DNA from 4 places in the Pandoraea sp. NPDC090278 genome. Region 1 is predicted to be linked to each of the others. Evidence: predicted binding sites of a transcription regulator. Region 1 holds the regulator's gene; each other region holds the start of a gene.
The links. Region 1 encodes sigma-54, which starts transcription at its own class of promoters, with help from an activator protein. Its sites were predicted from a motif close to TGGCANGNAANCTGCTTT; they were not measured.

Region 1 (4,437 bases):
GGCGGATGAACGCGGCGGCCGGGACCTTCAGGCCCTTGATGCGTCCATGCGGAATCGCCACGCCTTCGCCAAGCCCCGTCGAGCCGAGACGCTCGCGGGCGAACAGATTGTCGGTCACCACAGCGCGCGAAAGCCCGGCGTTGTTCTCGAAGAGGAGGCCGACCTGTTCGAACAGGCGCTTCTTGCTGGTAACGGACAGTCCAAGCAGGATGTTGGACTCGAGTATGAGTTTGGCTAAACGGTTCATCTTGTAATGCGGGCGAACGCTTAGTCGCCCTCCAACCCCCGATTGACCTCGCATTATAGACCACTCGCCGCCGCGCTCGCGGCAAGTCACGGAAGTGGGACGAACCATACAAAAGGGGCCGTTCAACGGCCCCGCGGTGGGTGATGCCAGACTTACAACAGACGGATATGCGCTCGGGTGGTTCCTTGCGGGTTTTCGTCGGTATCAGCCAGTGCGATTACCACGCCTGAACGATGCTATTGCAGCGGTTCCGCCTCAGGAGGAAGTTCGTGGTGCTTGATGGCCTCGCGACCGTGATCCTGAACCTTATCCTTGTACTGCACTACCTTGCGGTCGAGCATGTCGATCAGCTTGTCGATGGCGGTGTACATATTCTCGTCACACTTCTCGACGAAAATTTCTTTGCCCTTGAGAAACACCGTGACGCTCGCGATCTGGCGTCCGCTCTTCTCCTTGGTTTTGTCGACAGAGAGGATCACCTCGGCGCCAATTAGCTGGTCGAAATGCCTCAACACTCGATCGAGCTTGTTGACGACAAATTCGCGCAGCGAAGGCGTGAGTTCGAGATGGTGTCCACTGATCTTCAGATTCATAGCTGCTCTCCTTGCTGAAATGCCGAAGTGCAGGCCGCGTCAACGTTGACGCTGGCTAGCGAGGGTGCGAGCCATTGACGTGACGCAATGTCGCACTGCGGCGTTATGCCCCAGCGGCCAACATGGCGCACCAGGACTGTCCTACAAAGATTTGCGCAAGTTCACTGCGGGGATTCGCATGGCCTCGCGGTACTTCGCGACAGTGCGCCGCGCCACCACAAAACCTTGCTCTGCCAGCAGTTCCGCGATACGGCTATCGGAAAGGGGGCTCTGCGGGTCTTCTGCTCCTATGAGTTGCTTGATGAGTGCGCGGATAGCGGTCGATGACGCAGCGCCTCCGGCTTCCGTTGCCACGTGTGATCCGAAGAAGTACTTAAGCTCAAAGGTTCCAAATGGAGTGAGCATGTACTTACTCGTTGTCACCCGTGAAATCGTGGATTCATGTAAACCCAGCGTATCAGCAATCTCGCGTAAAACCAAGGGCCGCATGCCGATTTCGCCATGCGTGAAGAAGTTCTTTTGACGCTCGACAATCGCCTGCGCGACCCGCAGGATCGTGTCGAAGCGTTGCTGAATGTTCTTGATCAGCCAGCGCGCTTCCTGCAACTGCTGTTGGAGGTTGCCGGTTCCCGGATCGTTCCGGTTATTTCGGAGAATGCGCGCATACATCTCGTTGATGCGCAGACGCGGCATCACTTCCGGATTCAGCTCCGCCGTCCAGCCGCTCCCCTGCTTGCGTACCAGCACGTCCGGCACGACGTAGTCGGCCTGAGGCGCACCGTACGCTGCACCCGGGAAGGGGTCCAGCGAGCGAATCAGCTGATGCGCGGCGCGCAGGCCGTCTTCGCCGACACCCAGCAGGCGACGCAGACGCGTGTAATCGCGCGCGGCCAGCAGTTCCAGGTGATCGGTGACGATGCGCAGCGAGAGGGTACGTACGCCGCTTGCGGGCAGTCGCTGGAGCTGCAGACGCAGGCATTCGGCCGGGCTCCGGGCACCCACGCCCGCCGGGTCGAAGCTTTGCAGCAGCGCCAGCGCCGCGTTGATCTCTTCCGTTTCGAGCGCCAGCTCTTCGGGCATTTCAGCCTGAATCTCGTCGAGCAGGCTGCCGAGGTAGCCGTCCTCGTCCAGCGATTCGATCAGGAACTCCACCAGCGCGCGGTCGCGCGGCGCAGCCTTGGTCAGGCGCAACTGGGCCAGCAGATGTTCGCGGAGATTGGGATGGTCGACGTGCAACTGAGGACGCGCATTGTCGTCGTCGTCCGATGCGCTGCCGGAGCGGGCGAAGTCGTTCAGGCTCCAGTCGCTGCCGTTATCCGACGCGTTGTCGTCGAAGCGGGCCTCGCCGTCGAGTTCACGCGCTTCGTCGTGACCGTTGGCGGCTTCGGGGCCGTTGTCGTTCGAACTGCTCGACGACGAACTCCGCTCGTTGCGCAGCGACCCGTCCGTGCCTACACGTACCGAACCGGCGAGCCAATCGTCCTCGCGTTCGAGCATCGGGTTCTGGGTGAGGGCGTGCTCGACTTCCTGCTGAAGTTCGAGCGTCGACAGTTGCAACAACCGGATCGATTGCTGCAACTGGGGCGTGAGGGTCAGGTGCTGAGAGGTGCGGAGTTGAAGAGTCGGTTTCATAGCGGTCTCGCCTTCATTGTAGAGGCTTTGTCACGCCAACGGAACCGTCCCTGACTCCTATCGGAGGCAGGGTTTACATGCGAAAAATCTGCTTTACATCCGGAAATTTTCGCCCAGATAGACGCGGCGGACGCTTTCGTCGGCAACGATCTGGTCAGGCGTGCCGGCGGCGAGCACCGAGCCTTCGCTGATGATGTATGCGTGATCGCAGATACCCAGCGTCTCGCGCACGTTGTGGTCGGTAATCAGGACACCGATGCCTCGGTCCTTGAGAAAGCGCACGATTCGCTGAATTTCCAGCACAGCGATCGGGTCGACGCCCGCGAATGGTTCGTCGAGCAAAATAAAACGCGGCTGTGTGGCCAGAGCGCGCGCGATTTCCACGCGACGACGCTCGCCGCCCGAGAGCGACATCGCCGGATTCTCGCGCAGATGGCCGACCTGAAGCTCGTCGAGCAGGGCTTCAATGCGGCGTTCGATTTCGTCGCGCTTGAGGGGCTTGCCCTGCGCATCGACCTGCAATTCGAGCACGGCGCGAATGTTGTCTTCGACCGTGAGCTTGCGGAACACCGAGGCTTCCTGCGGCAGATACGAGACACCCATGCGGGCGCGTTCGTGGATCGGCAGTTCGCTGATGAGGTTGCCGTCGAGCTGGATTTCACCATCGTCGGCAGGCACCAGTCCCACGATCATGTAGAACGACGTTGTCTTGCCCGCGCCGTTCGGGCCGAGCAGACCCACGACCTCGCCGCTCTTCACGTCGAGCGACACGTCCTTGACGACGGTACGCGCGCCGTACTGCTTCTTGAGCGAGCGCACGACGAGCGCGCTGGGCTTGCCCACCGGGCCGGCGCCCGGGTTGATGGTCGAGGCGTTGCTATTGGCAGAATTACTCACGCGGATTCCCGATGTTCTTGGAAGGCGACAGCGGCGGCAGGTCGCCCTTGGGCGCGGCGACCGGCTTGCTGGCAGCGCCCGGCGCCGGCGCCTGTGCGCCCGTGGCGTTGCGCGGTGCGAGCGTGGCGCGCACGCGGCCGTTCGGATTGTTGGGGTTGACCTGATCGGCGCCGCTGTTGGCGGTGTAGACCTCATTGTAGGTGTCGTACGTGATCACGCTGCCGTGAATCTCGTCGAGCACCTTGGTGCCACCGGCCAGACGCTTGAGCGTGGCCTGCGTGGTGAGCGTGGCGACTTCGGTCTTGCCGTTGTAATAGATGGTTTGGCCCCAGCCGTCGATGTACTCGTCCATGCCGTCGCGCTTCTGACGCATGTAGGCGAGCGGGCCGCCCGGCTTGTAGTAAGCCGTGGCGTACTGATAGCCCTCCGGATCCTGAGTCACTTCGACGCGATCGGCCTTCAGGAGAATCGTCCCCTTGGTCATCGTCACGTTGCCGGTGAAGATGTTGACCTGCTTGAGGTCGTCATAGCTCATGTGATCCGACTCGATATTGAGCGGCTTGTCGCGGTCGGCGCGTTCCGCGTGAGCCAGCGGTGCGGCCAGTGCGCCAAGGACGGCGAAGGCGGCGGCCAGCGCGCGAAGCGCACGCAGCGATACAGAGGCGGGTCGCAGTGAAAGGCGATCGGTCATGGGGTTTTGGGGCCCTGTGGAGTCTGAGATGGCGCGCGTGGAGCGGTGGGCGCTGCGGACTGGCCGGACGGCGGCGGGCGCTTGGCGCCCAGTTCCGCCGGCTGGATCGTGCCGTGAACATTGCCGAGCAATTGTACGGCGCGCGAGATGTTATTGAAAATCATGCCGTCGCCATACATCACGGACGACCCGCGGAACAGCTGCACCGGCTGCTCGGTGCGCACGATGTCTTCGTTCACCAGCACCTGGAAGTGCTGGGACAGCGCACGCATTTCGGGGTCGCGCGGCCCCGGCTGACGCACCACGACCGCGTCGTCGTACAGATCGACGATCGACATATCTGCGTTGAGCGTGCCGCGCTTGCTCGTGGCGGTCAC
Region 2 (4,437 bases), on a different contig from region 1:
CATGGCGCAGCGCATTCTCGACGAGTCCGTGGCCTATGCGCGCGAACGCAAGCAGTTCGGCGAGCGCATCGGCGACTTCCAGTTAGTACAGGCGATGCTCGCCGACAGTCAGGCCGAACTCTACGCCGGGTGGTCGATGGTGCAGGACAGCGCGGCGCGATACGACGCCAAGCCCGTGGGCAAGCGCGATGCCGACGTCAGCACGCGGGCGTCGTGCGCCAAGCTGTTCTGCACGGAAATGGTCGGACGCGTGGCGGATCGCGGCGTGCAGGTGCACGGCGGCGCGGGCTACATCAACGAGTACAAGGTCGAGCGCTTCTATCGCGACGTGCGTCTGCTGCGCCTGTACGAGGGCACCACGCAGATTCAGCAACTCATCATTGGCCGCGCGTTGATGCAGGAGGATTGAGTGAGCCGACGCGCGCTGCCCTTTCTGGTGGCGTCGACGTTCTTCATGGAGAACCTCGACGCCACCATCATCACCACGTCGCTGCCCGCCATGGCGACGGACTTCGGCGTCGCGCCGTCGCAACTGTCCATCGGCCTGTCGGCTTATCTGGTCGCACTCGCTGCGTTCATTCCGGCGAGCGGCTGGCTGGCAGACCGGCTCGGGCCGCGTCGTGTGTTCCCCGCCGCCATTGCGTTGTTCACGCTGGCGTCCGTGCTGTGCGCGATGAGCACGAGCCTCGGCATGTTCACTGCATGCCGGGTGCTTCAGGGGCTGGCCGGGGCGATGATGGTGCCTGTGGGGCGACTCGTCGTGCTGCGCAATACGCCCAAGCCGGAGCTGGTGCGCGCCATCGCAACGATCACGTGGCCGGGCCTCGCTGCGCCCGTCCTCGGGCCCGCGCTCGGTGGCTTCATCTCGTCGACGTGGAGCTGGCACTGGATCTTCCTGATCAACGTGCCGCTGGGCCTCGCGGCATTCGCGGGCGCGTTGTGGCTGGTCGGCCCGTCGCCGGGCGAGCGCAAACCGTTCGATCTGCCGGGCTTCGTGATGAGCGGTGTCGGCGCGAGCTTGCTGATGTTCGGCGTCGAGCTGGCGAGCCGCACGCCTGCCGACTGGCCGATGGTGATCGGTTGCCTCGCCATCGGATTGCTCTCGATGGGCTGGTCGATCCGGCACTTCCTGCACACGCCGCACCCGCTCATCAATCTGGCGGCCATGCGCGTGCAGACGTTTGCCGTGACGGTGTGGGGCGGTTCGCTTTTTCGCATGACGATCGGCAGCGCGCCGTTTCTGCTGCCGCTGATGTTCCAACTGGCGTTCGGCCTGAGCGCGGTGACGTCCGGCCTGCTGATGCTCGCACTCTTCGCGGGCAATCTGGGCATCAAGCCCGCAACGACGCCGATCCTTAAGCGCTTCGGCTTCCGTCGTGTGCTGCTGGGCAACGGCGTGCTCGTCGTGATCGGCTTTCTCATGTGCGCCGCGCTGTCGTCGACGACGCCGTTCTGGATCGTCGGGCTCGTGCTGCTGTTCGGCGGCATCTGCCGCTCGATGCAGTTCACCACGCTTGCCACGATGGCATTCGCCGACGTGCCACCCACCGACATGAGCGGCGCTGCGACGTTGTCCTCCGCGCTCCAGCAGATGATGACGGGCATGGGCATCGCACTCGGCGCGCTCATCCTTAAGTTCACGGAAGTGGCAGGTGTCGCACCATTCAGCACCGCGAGCTTCCGCTGGACGTTCGTCGTCATGGCGGTCATTGCGTTGCTCGCGCTGATCGACGGCATGCGTCTGCCGCACGACGCAGGCGCCCAAGTCAGCGGACACAAATCGTCAGGGACTAAACCGAAGGAAGCTAGCTGACGCACCGCATGCAGGCATCAAGTTGGTGCGCGCGGGGCGGCGGCCCCGCGTCATGCACTGGTGCGGTGCAGCAGATTTGACGTTTTTTAGCGCCACGTTCGGGCGTTTCCCATAGACAACTTCCGATCTTCTCCTTGCCCGGCAATGCCCGGCGGGTGACGTCTCACGTGCTGGCACGCTTGTTGCATTAGCGTTAGTGCCAGCGGCAAAGGCGTCGCCGGCAAAGAATTCAGGTGCGACGTCGGGCGGGACAGCCTGCGACGTACCCACAGGACAACGGCGTCCCTCTGTGCTTCGGCACGGATGGACGCCGTTTTGTTTTTCGGGCGCTGCAGGCGCAACAGGAGAAGACAGCATGCGCAAACCTCGTCTGGTCGTCATCGGCAACGGCATGGCCGGCATCCGCACGCTCGAAGAGCTGCTTGAGATTGCACCGAATCAGTACGACATCACCGTGTTCGGCGCCGAGCCGCATCCGAACTACAACCGCATCCTGCTCTCGCCGGTGCTCGCTGGCGAACAGGCGTTCAAGGACATCGTGCTCAATCCGCTCGACTGGTATGCGGAGAAGGGCATCACGCTGCATCTGGGCAAGGAAGTCACGCAGATCGACCGTCGGTGCCGCGTGGTGCGTTGTGCCGATGGCACCGAAGCGCCGTACGACCGTCTGCTCATCGCGACCGGTTCCAGCCCGTTCATTCTGCCGGTGCCGGGCAAGGATCTCGATGGCGTGATCAGCTATCGCGACATCCGCGACACCGAAATCATGATCGAGACGGCGAAGGTGAAGCGTCACGCGGTCGTGATCGGCGGCGGGCTGCTCGGGCTCGAAGCGGCCAACGGCCTCAAACTGCGCGGCATGGACGTCACGGTCGTGCATCTGGCCGACACGCTGCTGGAGCGTCAACTCGACAGCACGGCGGGCAAGCTGCTGCAACAGTCGCTCGAAGCGCGCGGCCTTGCGTTCCGTCTGTCCCACCAAACGTCGGAGATTCTTGGCGACGACAACCGCTGCGTGCGCGCTGTGAAGTTCAGCAACGGCGACGAAATCGCGGCGGATCTCGTCGTGATGGCCGCAGGCATCCGCCCGAAGACCACGCTGGCCGAGGCGGCCGGTTTGCACTGCGCACGCGGCATCGTGGTGTCGGACACACTGCAAACCTACGATCCACGCATCTACGCCGTGGGCGAATGCGTGAGCCATCGCGGTGTGGCGTATGGTCTCGTCGCGCCGTTGTTCGAGCAGGCCAAGGTCTGTGCGAATCACCTCGCGCTCATGGGCATCGGCAGCTATCGCGGCTCGGTGCTTTCCACGAAGCTCAAGGTCACGGGCATCGATCTGTTCTCGGCGGGCGACTTTCTGGGCGGCGAAGGCACGGAGGAAATCGTGCTGTCGGACCCGGCGAGCGGCGTCTACAAGAAGCTCGTGATTCGTGACGACAAGCTCGTCGGTGCCTGTCTGTACGGCGACACCGCTGACGGCGCGTGGTACTTCAAGCTGCTGCGCGAAGGACGCACGCTGGGCGAATTGCGTGAGCGCATCATGTTCGGCGAGTCGAGTGTGGGCGACGTCGGCACGCAAGGGCAGAACCGCGCATCGGCGATGGCCGACACCGATGAGGTGTGCGGCTGCAACGGTGTTTGCAAGGGCGCCATCGTGAAGGCCATCACGGAGAAGGGCCTGTTCACGCTCGACGAAGTGAAGAAGCACACCAAGGCCGCCAGCTCGTGCGGCTCGTGCGCGGGTCTGTGCGAACAGATTCTGATGAGCACGCTCGGCTCGACCTATGACGCTGCGCCGAAGGAGAAGGCCGTGTGCGGCTGCACCGACCTGTCGCATGCGGATGTGCGTCGTGCGGTGCGCGAGCATCGTCTGACCACCCACCGCGCCGCCTTCGACTTCCTCGAATGGCGCACGCCTAATGGCTGCGCGACGTGCCGTCCGGCGCTGAACTACTACATGCTCAGCACGTGGCCCAAGGAAGCGGTGGACGATCCGCAAAGCCGTTTCGTCAACGAACGCGTGCACGCCAACATCCAGAAGGACAACACGTTCTCCGTCATCCCGCAGATGAAGGGCGGTGTGACGAATGCGAGCGAGTTGCGCCGCATTGCCGACGTGGCAGACAAGTATCAGATTCCGATGGTCAAGGTCACGGGCGGTCAGCGCATCGACTTGCTCGGCGTGAAGAAGGACGATCTGGTGAATGTCTGGCGCGATCTGGGCATGCCGTCAGGCCACGCTTACGGCAAGTCGATCCGCACAGTGAAGACGTGTGTGGGTAGCGAGTTCTGCCGCTTCGGCACGCAGAACAGCACGCAGATGGGCATCGATCTGGAAACGATGCTCGCGAACATGTGGTCGCCGCACAAGGTGAAGCTGGCCGTGTCGGGTTGCCCGCGCAACTGCGCCGAAGCCGGGATCAAGGACGTGGGCGTGATTGCCGTCGACTCGGGTTGGGAGCTGTACGTGGGCGGCAACGGCGGCATCAAGACCGAAGTGGCGCAGTTCCTCGTGAAGGTGAAGACGGCCGAGGAGGTCAAGGAGTACACCGGCGCGTTCCTTCAGTTGTATCGCGAGGAAGCCTACTACCTCGACCGCACTGTGCATTACATCGATCGCG
Region 3 (4,437 bases), on a different contig from region 1:
CGAATACACTTCGGCGAAGTTGATCGACGTGGGCGACGAATCGAACGCCTTGAACATCGACGTCCACAGTGGGCTCGTCGGGACTCGGATCTTCAGACCCTTGAGATCGGTCGGCGAGTTGATCGGACGGCTGCTCGTGGTGATCTGGCGATAACCGTTCTCCCAGATCTTGTCGAACGCGAACACGGTCGTCTTCGAGATCTGGCCGCGCACGTGCGCACCGAGATCGCCGTCCATGGCCGCCCACACCTGGCTGTAGTCCTTGAACGCGAAGCCCACGCCCGAAATCTGCGCGGCAGGCACGAGCGTGCCGAGAATCAGCGGCGAGAGCGTGAAGTAGTCGATGGCGCCCGAGCGAATCTGGCTCAGCATGTCGCTGTCGGAGCCGAGCTGATTGTTCGGATAGATCTGGAAGTCGATGCGGCCTTTCGATTGCTCCGCGATCTTCTGCGCCATCTCCTTGGCGCGGATGTTCATCGGATGGCTGACCGGCAGGTTATTGGCGAACTTCAGCGTGAATTCGGCAGCGTGTGCCTGCGTTTGATACAACCCCGTAGCGGCGGCGGCCGATGTGGCGGCCACAACCTTGATGAAGTGGCGGCGATCCATGGTGCTCATACTGCATGTCTCCTGTTTTTTGGTTTGGTGACTGCGTCTGAAGCGCGGGCCGTGCATACGTGTTGCCATGCAACGTCCCGGCCAACTCGGAAAAGTGGCTGGCTAATCTTACGCAAATCGAATGCCAGTTCGGCATCCGAACGGGAAAACCCTTACGTTGTTAAGCATTAGTGAATTCCCGGGGGGCGTGCTGCGCGTGCGCCATGCGCCTGTCAGGCGCCTTTCATCAGGCGCAACAAGCCTTCGCGGCGATGTCGAGGGCGTGGCGCGTTTTGCTGCACGCGCGGTGCTCGGCTGAACACAGCAAACATGCGGGTGTGACACCTGTCGCATTTCGCCGACGCCTTGCGACACCTGTCGCAAATGCCGCCGCGCACGGTGCGACAGGTGTCGCATGCATTTCGGTGTGCGGGTCATTGCTGCGGTACAGCAAATTTTCTTCATCTGGCGTGCTTAAGAATTCACTTGATGGGCCAGTGACTCCCGCTTTACGCTTGCGTCAATTGCATAGGCGCCAAAAGCGCAGCAAGGGAACGACCTCGCAACGACGACTGACCGAGCCGTCGATGTGACAGATCAGGCGTTGCGCTGCCAGCGAACAAACGCCTTGCAGGGATCTGGCATCGAAATTGCTCACCGGAGTCTGGATGACCCCAATTTTCCGGAGACACTTCATGGTTGCTGCATGCCTTACCGGCTGGGCCCACTCCCAGTTCGGCAAACTCGATAACGTCGACGCCGAGGTCCTGTTGGCCGACGTCGCCCAGGCCGCCCTCGACGATGCGGGCCTTTCGCCCGAACAGATCGACTCCATTCACGTCGGCACCTTCAACGGCGGGTTCCTGTATCAGGACTTCCCGTCGTCGCTCATCTTCAACCGCATTCCCGGCCTGCGTTTCAAACCCGCCACGCGCTACGAGAATGCGTGCGCGACCGGTTCGGCCGCGGTGCACGGCGGGCTGCAATCCATCGAAGCGGGCAAAGCCACGCACGTGCTCGTGATCGGCTTCGAAAAGATGACCGAACTCGCCACGCCGCAGGTCGGCGAAGTGCTGCTCAAGTGTTCGTATGCGCGTGAAGAGGCCGGGATTCCCGGTGGCTTCGCGGGCGTGTTCGGCACCATCGCGCAGGCCTACTTCGACCGCTACGGCGATCAGTCCGACGCACTTGCGCGCATTGCGGCGAAGAACCACCGCAACGGATCGGTGAATCCGTATGCGCATATGCGTCGCGACTTCGGTTACGACTTCTGCCGCAACGTCTCCGAGAAGAACCCGTTCGTGGCCGGTCCGCTCAAGCGTACCGACTGCTCGATGGTGTCCGACGGTGCCGCCGCGCTGGTCATCTCGAAGGCCGACGTCGCACGCAGCATGCCCAAGGCGGTCGGCTTCCGCGCGGCTGTGCAGGTCAACGATTACCTGCCGCTCTCGCGACGCGACCCGCTGGCGTTCGAAGGCGGCCAGCATGCGTGGCGTCAGGCGCTGGGCGTGGCTGGGGTCTCGCTCAAGGATCTGTCGCTGGTCGAGACGCACGATTGCTTCACCATCGCCGAACTCATCGAATACGAAGCGATGGGGCTGGCCAAGCCGGGACAGGGTGCGAGTGTCCTCGCCGAAGGGTTGACGGAAAAGAACGGGCTGCTGCCGGTGAATCCGTCGGGCGGTCTGAAAGCGAAGGGGCATCCGGTGGGGGCTACCGGTGTCTCGATGCACGTGATGGCGGCCATGCAACTGACGGGAACGGCGGGCGACATGCAGATTCCCGATGCGAAGCTGGCGGGCGTCTTCAACATGGGCGGCGCGGCCGTGGCGAACTACGTGAGCATTCTCGAAGCGCGCTAAGCGTGCCGGGCCATCAAGGAGACGAGAAATGCTCAAGAAGGTCATGAACCTCGGCCGGATGTTGGCCGCCGTCGCGCGGCGGCACCCGGACGAACCGGGTTTGATCGTTGGCGACAACGTCACGACGTGGGGCGAGATCGATGCCCGCGTGAACGCGGCCGTCGACGCGCTGCGCAAGCTCGGTGTGAAGAAGGGCGACAAGTTGCTCGTGCACTCGCGTAACAACCTGCCGATTTTCGAGAGCGCGTGGATTGCGTTTCGCCTCGGGGCCGTGTGGGTGCCGACGAACTTCCGCATCACCGCCCCCGAGGCGGCGTATCTGGGGCAGTCGAGCGGCGCTTGCGTGATGATTTACGACGCGGGTTTCGAAGGCCACGTCGATGCGGTACGTGCGGCGTCGCCCGCATTGCGACACGTCATCGCCCTCGGTGCGCCGCGTGCGGGCGAGCTGCATTACGAGACGCTCGTTGCCGAACATATGGGGGCAGAGGGGTACGAGGAGGAGGTGGAGTACGAGGATCCGCTGTGGTTCTTCTACACCTCGGGTACGACCGGCCATCCGAAGGCGGGCGTGCTCTCGCATGGGCAGATGGCGTTCGTCGTCACCAACCATCTGGCCGATCTGATGCCTGGCATCACATATCGCAGCCGCTCGATGGTCGTCGCGCCGCTCTCGCATGGCGCGGGCATTCACGCCATCGTCAACACGGCGCGCGGCGCGGCCAGTGTGTTGCTGCCGGGCGAAAAGATGGACGCGGAACAGGTCTGGCAGGCGGTCGAGCGTCACCGGGTCGACAACATGTTCACGGTGCCGACCATCGTCAAGATGCTGGTGGAAGATCCGGCGGTGGACTGCTACGACCATAGCTCGCTGCGCTTCGTGATCTATGCGGGCGCGCCGATGTACCGCGCCGATCAGAAGTACGCGTTGCAGAAGCTGGGCCGTGTGCTGGTGCAGTACTACGGACTGGGCGAGGTGACGGGCAACATCACGGTGCTGCCGCCGTGGCTGCACAGCGATGACGACGATGCGCCCGATGCGCGCGTCGGCACGTGCGGGGTGCCGCGCACCGGTATGGAAGTGGCGATTCTGGACGAGCAGGGGCAGCGTCAACCGGCGTTCGCGTCGGGCGAAATCTGCGTGCGCGGTCCGGCCGTCTTCATGGGGTATCACAACAATCCGGACGCCAACGCCAAGGCGTTCAAGGACGACTGGTTCCACACCGGCGACCTGGGTCATGTGGATGCGCAGGGGTTCCTGTACATCACGGGCCGTGCGTCGGACATGTACATCTCGGGTGGCTCGAACGTCTACCCGCGCGAGATCGAAGAAGCGCTGCTCACGCATCCGTGCGTGTCGGAGTGTGCGGTGCTGGGCGTGCCCGACCCGAAATGGGGTGAGAGCGGGCTTGCAGTGGTGGTCGCCCGGGAAGGCATGGCCGCACAGGCCGATGAACTGCTCGGACATCTCGAAGCGCGTATTGCCCGCTACAAGTGGCCGCGTCGCTTCGTGTTCTGGAGTGCCATGCCCAAATCGGGCTACGGCAAGATCGTGAAGAAGCAAATCAAGACGATGCTCGAAGAGCAAGGAGACTATCGACTATGAAACCTGCGCTTTCACGGGTCTATCGACATGCTGGCGCCCCCACGTTAGCCCGTGTGGAAGACTGCGTGTTGAGCGGGCAGCACGAACTGCGCGTGACGATCCGGACTGGTGCCAATCTCGGCGAGGCTTTACGCGCGGCGTTATCCCGCTATGCGTACGGCGGCGGCGTCGGGCGTTTCTGTGCGGGGACCGCGCGAGGTCTGCGGTACCACATGATCGAGAACACGACGGATGCGGATCGTCCCTTCGGCTATGGGCAGCCGGTCGACGAGATGCGTGAAGTCGATCTGATCGGCGGCGCGATTACCGTGGGCCGAACGGCCGACGGCGCGACGCTGATGCATTGTCATGCGGGCTTCTCCGATCCGTCGG
Region 4 (4,437 bases), on a different contig from region 1:
CTGGCCCGTTGTCGATCACATGCAATTCCAATGCCAGCTTGTGCAATCGCTTGGCAATCGTGATCTTTCGCGCCACTCGCGTGCGCAATACGATGCGTGCATCGCCACGTGCGATCTGCTCGCGTAGCGCCTCGGCACCGTTGCGCACGATATTGAGTAGCGCTTGAATGAGTTGCTCTTTGTCGCCCCGAAAATCGGGCAGGCTGACGTCGTAGTCCCGCTCGATCGACAGGCCTTGCGGGAATTCGGCGAGTACCACCGAACGCACGCGCTCGCAGACTTCGTGGATATTCACGTCCGTCGCGATATACGGATGGCGATGCGGCTCCAGCAAGCGATCCACCAGCGTCTGAAGCCTGTCGGACTCCTTGATGATCACCTGCGTGTATTCGCGCAATTCGCGCTGATCCAGCTCAAACTCCAGCAACTGCGCCGCACCGCGAATGCCGCCGAGCGGGTTCTTGATCTCGTGCGCCAGGTTGCGGATGAGCTGCTTGTTCATCAACGCCTGATCGATGATCCGCTCTTCGCGCTCGTTCTTGAGCTTCTGCTCGTTCTCGATCAGCTCGACGATCACAAAATCGGGCGCAGCCTCGGGGGCGGCCACAATCGCGTGGGTGTGCAACGGCTCCTGCGCGGTGCGTTCCAGCACCAGATCGAGGCGCGTGGTCTGGAAGTGATTCGCGATGAGCTCAGTCATCGTCGATGACAACACTTCGCCGTTCGTGAACACATCGTTCCACGTCATCTGCGAGAGCGAGCGACGGGACAAGGCCAGCAACGCTTCGGCGGCCGGGTTTGCGAAGACCACGCGCAACGAGTGCTTTTCCAGCACCAGCAGCACGGTCGGCAACGCTTCCAGACCGGGCAGAATGCCGGTCGCGGCAAGCTTCACTTCCCAAGGGTCGACCACGGCATGCAACGCAGCCACGGGCGCGGAGACGCCTGCGGCGTCAGCCGTCAAATCGGCAGCAGCAACATCGGCGGCATCAGCGGAATGCGAGGCCCGCTTCGTCTGCCCTTTCTCACCAGCGCGGACACTTTTCATCAAGGATCTAGGCGTTAGGTTCGTGGCAGGCCGCTAGCACGATGCACTTCGGCGATGCATGGTGCGCGCGCTGCGGATAAAAAAGGGGACGGCCGCGGCCATCCCCTCGTGCTTGTCGAGCATGACGGTCGGCCGCAGGCGTTCCGTCATGCCGGCGCATTGCTGCGCAGCGACTCGATTACAGCGAGTAGTACATTTCGAACTCAAGCGGGTGCGTGGTCATGGCCACACGGCGCGCTTCGTCCGTCTTCAGTGCGATGTACGAATCGAGCATGCCGTCAGTGAACACGCCGCCACGGGTCAGGAACTCGCGGTCTTCGTTCAGGTATTCCAGCGCCTGTTCGAGGCTCGAGCACACGGTCGGGATCTTTGCATCCTCTTCCGGCGGCAGGTCGTACAGGTTCTTGTCGGCAGCTTCGCCCGGGTGGATCTTGTTCTGAACGCCATCCAGACCGGCCATCAGCATGGCGGCAAACGCCAGGTACGGGTTGGCCATCGGATCCGGGAAGCGCGCTTCGATGCGGCGGCCCTTCGGGTTGGCAACGTACGGGATACGGATCGATGCCGAACGGTTACGGGCCGAGTAGGCCAGCTTCACCGGGGCTTCGAAGTGCGGCACGAGACGCTTGTACGAGTTCGTCGACGGGTTCGTGATCGCGTTCAGGGCACGGGCGTGCTTGATGATGCCGCCGATGTAGTACAGCGCGAATTCCGACAGACCGCCGTAGCCGTTGCCTGCGAACAGGTTCTGACCGTCCTTCCAGACCGACTGGTGGATGTGCATGCCCGAACCGTTGTCACCAACGATCGGCTTCGGCATGAACGTGGCCGTCTTGCCGTAGCTGTGCGCCACGTTGTGCACGACGTACTTCAGGATCTGCGTCCAGTCGGCGCGCTCGACCAGCGTCGAGAACTTCGTGCCGATTTCGTTCTGGCCCTGGCCAGCCACTTCGTGGTGGTGCACTTCAACCGGCACGCCGAGTTGTTCGAGCAACAGGCACATTTCCGAGCGCATGTCCTGGAACGTGTCGACCGGTGCGACCGGGAAGTAGCCGCCCTTCGTGCCCGGACGGTGGCCGGTGTTGCCGCCGTCGAAGTCCTTCGACGAGGACCACGGGGCTTCTTCGGAGTTGATCTTCACGAAGGTGCCCGACATGTCCGTGTTCCACTGGACCGAGTCGAAAATGAAGAATTCCGGCTCCGGACCGAAGAAGGCGGTGTCGCCCAGGCCCGTGCTCTTCAGGTAGGCTTCAGCGCGCTTGGCGATGGAGCGCGGATCGCGGTCGTAGCCCTTGCCGTCGGCCGGCTCGATCACGTCGCAGGTCAGGACCAGCGTGTTTTCTTCGTAGAACGGGTCGATGTAAGCGGTGTTGGCGTCCGGCACCAGCAGCATGTCCGAGGCTTCGATGCCCTTCCAGCCAGCGATCGACGAACCGTCGAAAGCGTGACCGCTCTCGAACTTGTCGGCGTCGAAGTGCGACACGGGCACCGAGACGTGCTGCTCTTTGCCGCGCGTGTCCGTAAAGCGGAAGTCGACGAACTTGACGTCTTCTTCCTTAACCAGGTTCATCACATCTGCCACAGATTTGCTCATGCTATCTCCCGAAAGATTCAATCTGGCGCTGCTGGCGCTCATCGCCCGCGTCGCCGCACCCTCTTAACGAACTCCGTGTTCGGATTCGCCAGTGATAAGCAGGAAGCGTGCCAGCGCATCACTTCACTGTCGTGCCTCACCCTCGCCCACTGATTTCTAAGGAAATATTCGATGCTGGTGCGTCCAGTGCCGAATTCCCGCTCGTGGGCTTTAATTCTCCATTTCGGTGCGCACCGCACCAAAACATCACTAAATTGGTGCATTTTCCGATTATGCACCTTTTCAGTGCCAATTTGCCACGCCACTGATCCGAAGTTGTGCGCCATATTGCACCGTCGTCGGGCGAGCTGGATTCGGTCCACAAAATATCCAGACGACTCCCAATGCCGTGCGATGTCACTTAAAGCGCATCTTTGCGTGTGCTGCACGCTAGAATGAAGGACAACCATCGACTAACGAGATCACAGCAATATGACAAGCGCAAAAGCCATTCTCGACCAAGCAACGCAGCGTCGCGCCACGGGTCAGCTCGCCTACGCAGGCGCAGTCACGCCGGAAGAAGCGCTGGCATTGCTCAACGCCGACGCCAACGTTCGTCTGATCGACGTGCGTACGCGCGCTGAACTCGATTGGGTTGGCCGTCCGCAGGTGCCGGACGGGCAGTACGCCAACGTCGAATGGGTGCGCTATCCCGGTGGCGTGCCCAACGAACACTTCCTGGAACAACTGACGTCGCAGACGACGGACAAGACGACGCCGCTGCTGTTCCTGTGCCGCAGCGCCGCCCGTTCGAAGGCTGCCGCGAAGGTCGCTTATGAAGCCGGTTTCACGCAATCGTTCGACATCCTCGAAGGCTTCGAAGGCGACAAGGACGGCAGCGGTCACCGCAAGAATGTGAGCGGCTGGTGCTTCCGCGGCCTGCCCTGGCTCGGCGCATAACATCCGTGACACCGGATTACCGGTCATCGACGCGAGACCGCAATCGCGATAGTGACCGGTGACCGACCTGCAACGACTGCGCACCAACGACGTATCGACAAACACCGAACCACATCAACGCGGGGAGACGCCGAGATGGACTGGACTCACTTGCTGACTTTCGCGCTCGCGCTGTTCGTGGGCGCGGGCACACCGGGCCCCGGTATCGCAGCCATCGTCGCGCGCGTTCTCGGTCGCGGCACGCAAGGCGCGATTGCTTTCACCGCAGGCGTCGCGATTGGGGATGTTGTCTGGCTCACACTCGCCGTACTCGGTGTGGCTGCACTGGCGCATACGTTCTCCGGCGTGTTCCTCGCGATCAAGTACGCGGGCGCGGCTTACCTTCTCTATCTCGCCTGGAAGATGTGGAATGCCCCGGCCATCGCACCGACGGAGCCGCTGGCCGCCGCACCACGAGAGAAGTCCTGGCGTCTTTTTCTGGGCGGTCTCTCGGTCACGATGGGCAACCCGAAAGTCGTCGTGTTCTATTTCGCACTGCTGCCCAACTTGCTCGATCTGCAACGCGTAACGGCACTCGGTTATGTCGAAGTCGTCGGCGTCACACTGACGGTGCTCGCCATTGTGTTCGGCAGCTACATCGCGCTGGCGTCCCGCGCACGGCGACTGCTCAGCTCAGCACGCGCGGTCAAGCGCCTGAATCGTGCGACGGGTACCGTGATGGCCGGTGCGGCCGTTGCCATCGCCACACGCTGAACACCTCCGCATCGCCACACCAGGAACGCCACCTTCGGGTGGCGTTTTTCATTGATGCCGCGCCACCGAGCACCTCTCAACAGGCGAGAACGCACGTCGCATT

Region 2: nirB (nitrite reductase large subunit NirB) is a predicted target of sigma-54. The motif match lies at 1,985-2,002, and genes of this name have one in related genera.
Region 3: ACIQWO_RS23280 (acetyl-CoA acetyltransferase) is a predicted target of sigma-54. The motif match lies at 1,237-1,254, and genes of this name have one in related genera.
Region 4: glnA (type I glutamate--ammonia ligase) is a predicted target of sigma-54. The motif match lies at 2,738-2,755, and genes of this name have one in related genera.

What each region holds. Positions count from the first base shown of each region.
Region 1 covers NZ_JBIVYJ010000004.1:71,672-76,108, forward strand. Annotated here, with positions in the region: gene ptsN (PTS IIA-like nitrogen regulatory protein PtsN) at 1-247, opposite strand, end outside; gene hpf (ribosome hibernation-promoting factor, HPF/YfiA family) at 484-840, opposite strand; gene ACIQWO_RS15490 (RNA polymerase factor sigma-54) at 982-2,472, opposite strand; gene lptB (LPS export ABC transporter ATP-binding protein) at 2,566-3,336, opposite strand; gene lptA (lipopolysaccharide transport periplasmic protein LptA) at 3,362-4,060, opposite strand; gene lptC (LPS export ABC transporter periplasmic protein LptC) at 4,057-4,437, opposite strand, start outside.
Region 2 covers NZ_JBIVYJ010000007.1:22,082-26,518, reverse strand. Annotated here, with positions in the region: gene ACIQWO_RS23075 (acyl-CoA dehydrogenase family protein) at 1-409, shown strand, start outside; gene ACIQWO_RS23070 (MFS transporter) at 410-1,813, shown strand; gene nirB (nitrite reductase large subunit NirB) at 2,169-4,437, shown strand, end outside.
Region 3 covers NZ_JBIVYJ010000007.1:78,965-83,401, reverse strand. Annotated here, with positions in the region: gene ACIQWO_RS23285 (TRAP transporter substrate-binding protein) at 1-618, opposite strand, end outside; gene ACIQWO_RS23280 (acetyl-CoA acetyltransferase) at 1,293-2,459, shown strand; gene ACIQWO_RS23275 (acyl-CoA synthetase) at 2,488-4,065, shown strand; gene ACIQWO_RS23270 (hypothetical protein) at 4,062-4,437, shown strand, end outside.
Region 4 covers NZ_JBIVYJ010000001.1:639,902-644,338, reverse strand. Annotated here, with positions in the region: gene glnL (nitrogen regulation protein NR(II)) at 1-1,048, opposite strand, end outside; gene glnA (type I glutamate--ammonia ligase) at 1,227-2,642, opposite strand; gene ACIQWO_RS02820 (rhodanese-like domain-containing protein) at 3,114-3,581, shown strand; gene ACIQWO_RS02815 (LysE family translocator) at 3,717-4,334, shown strand.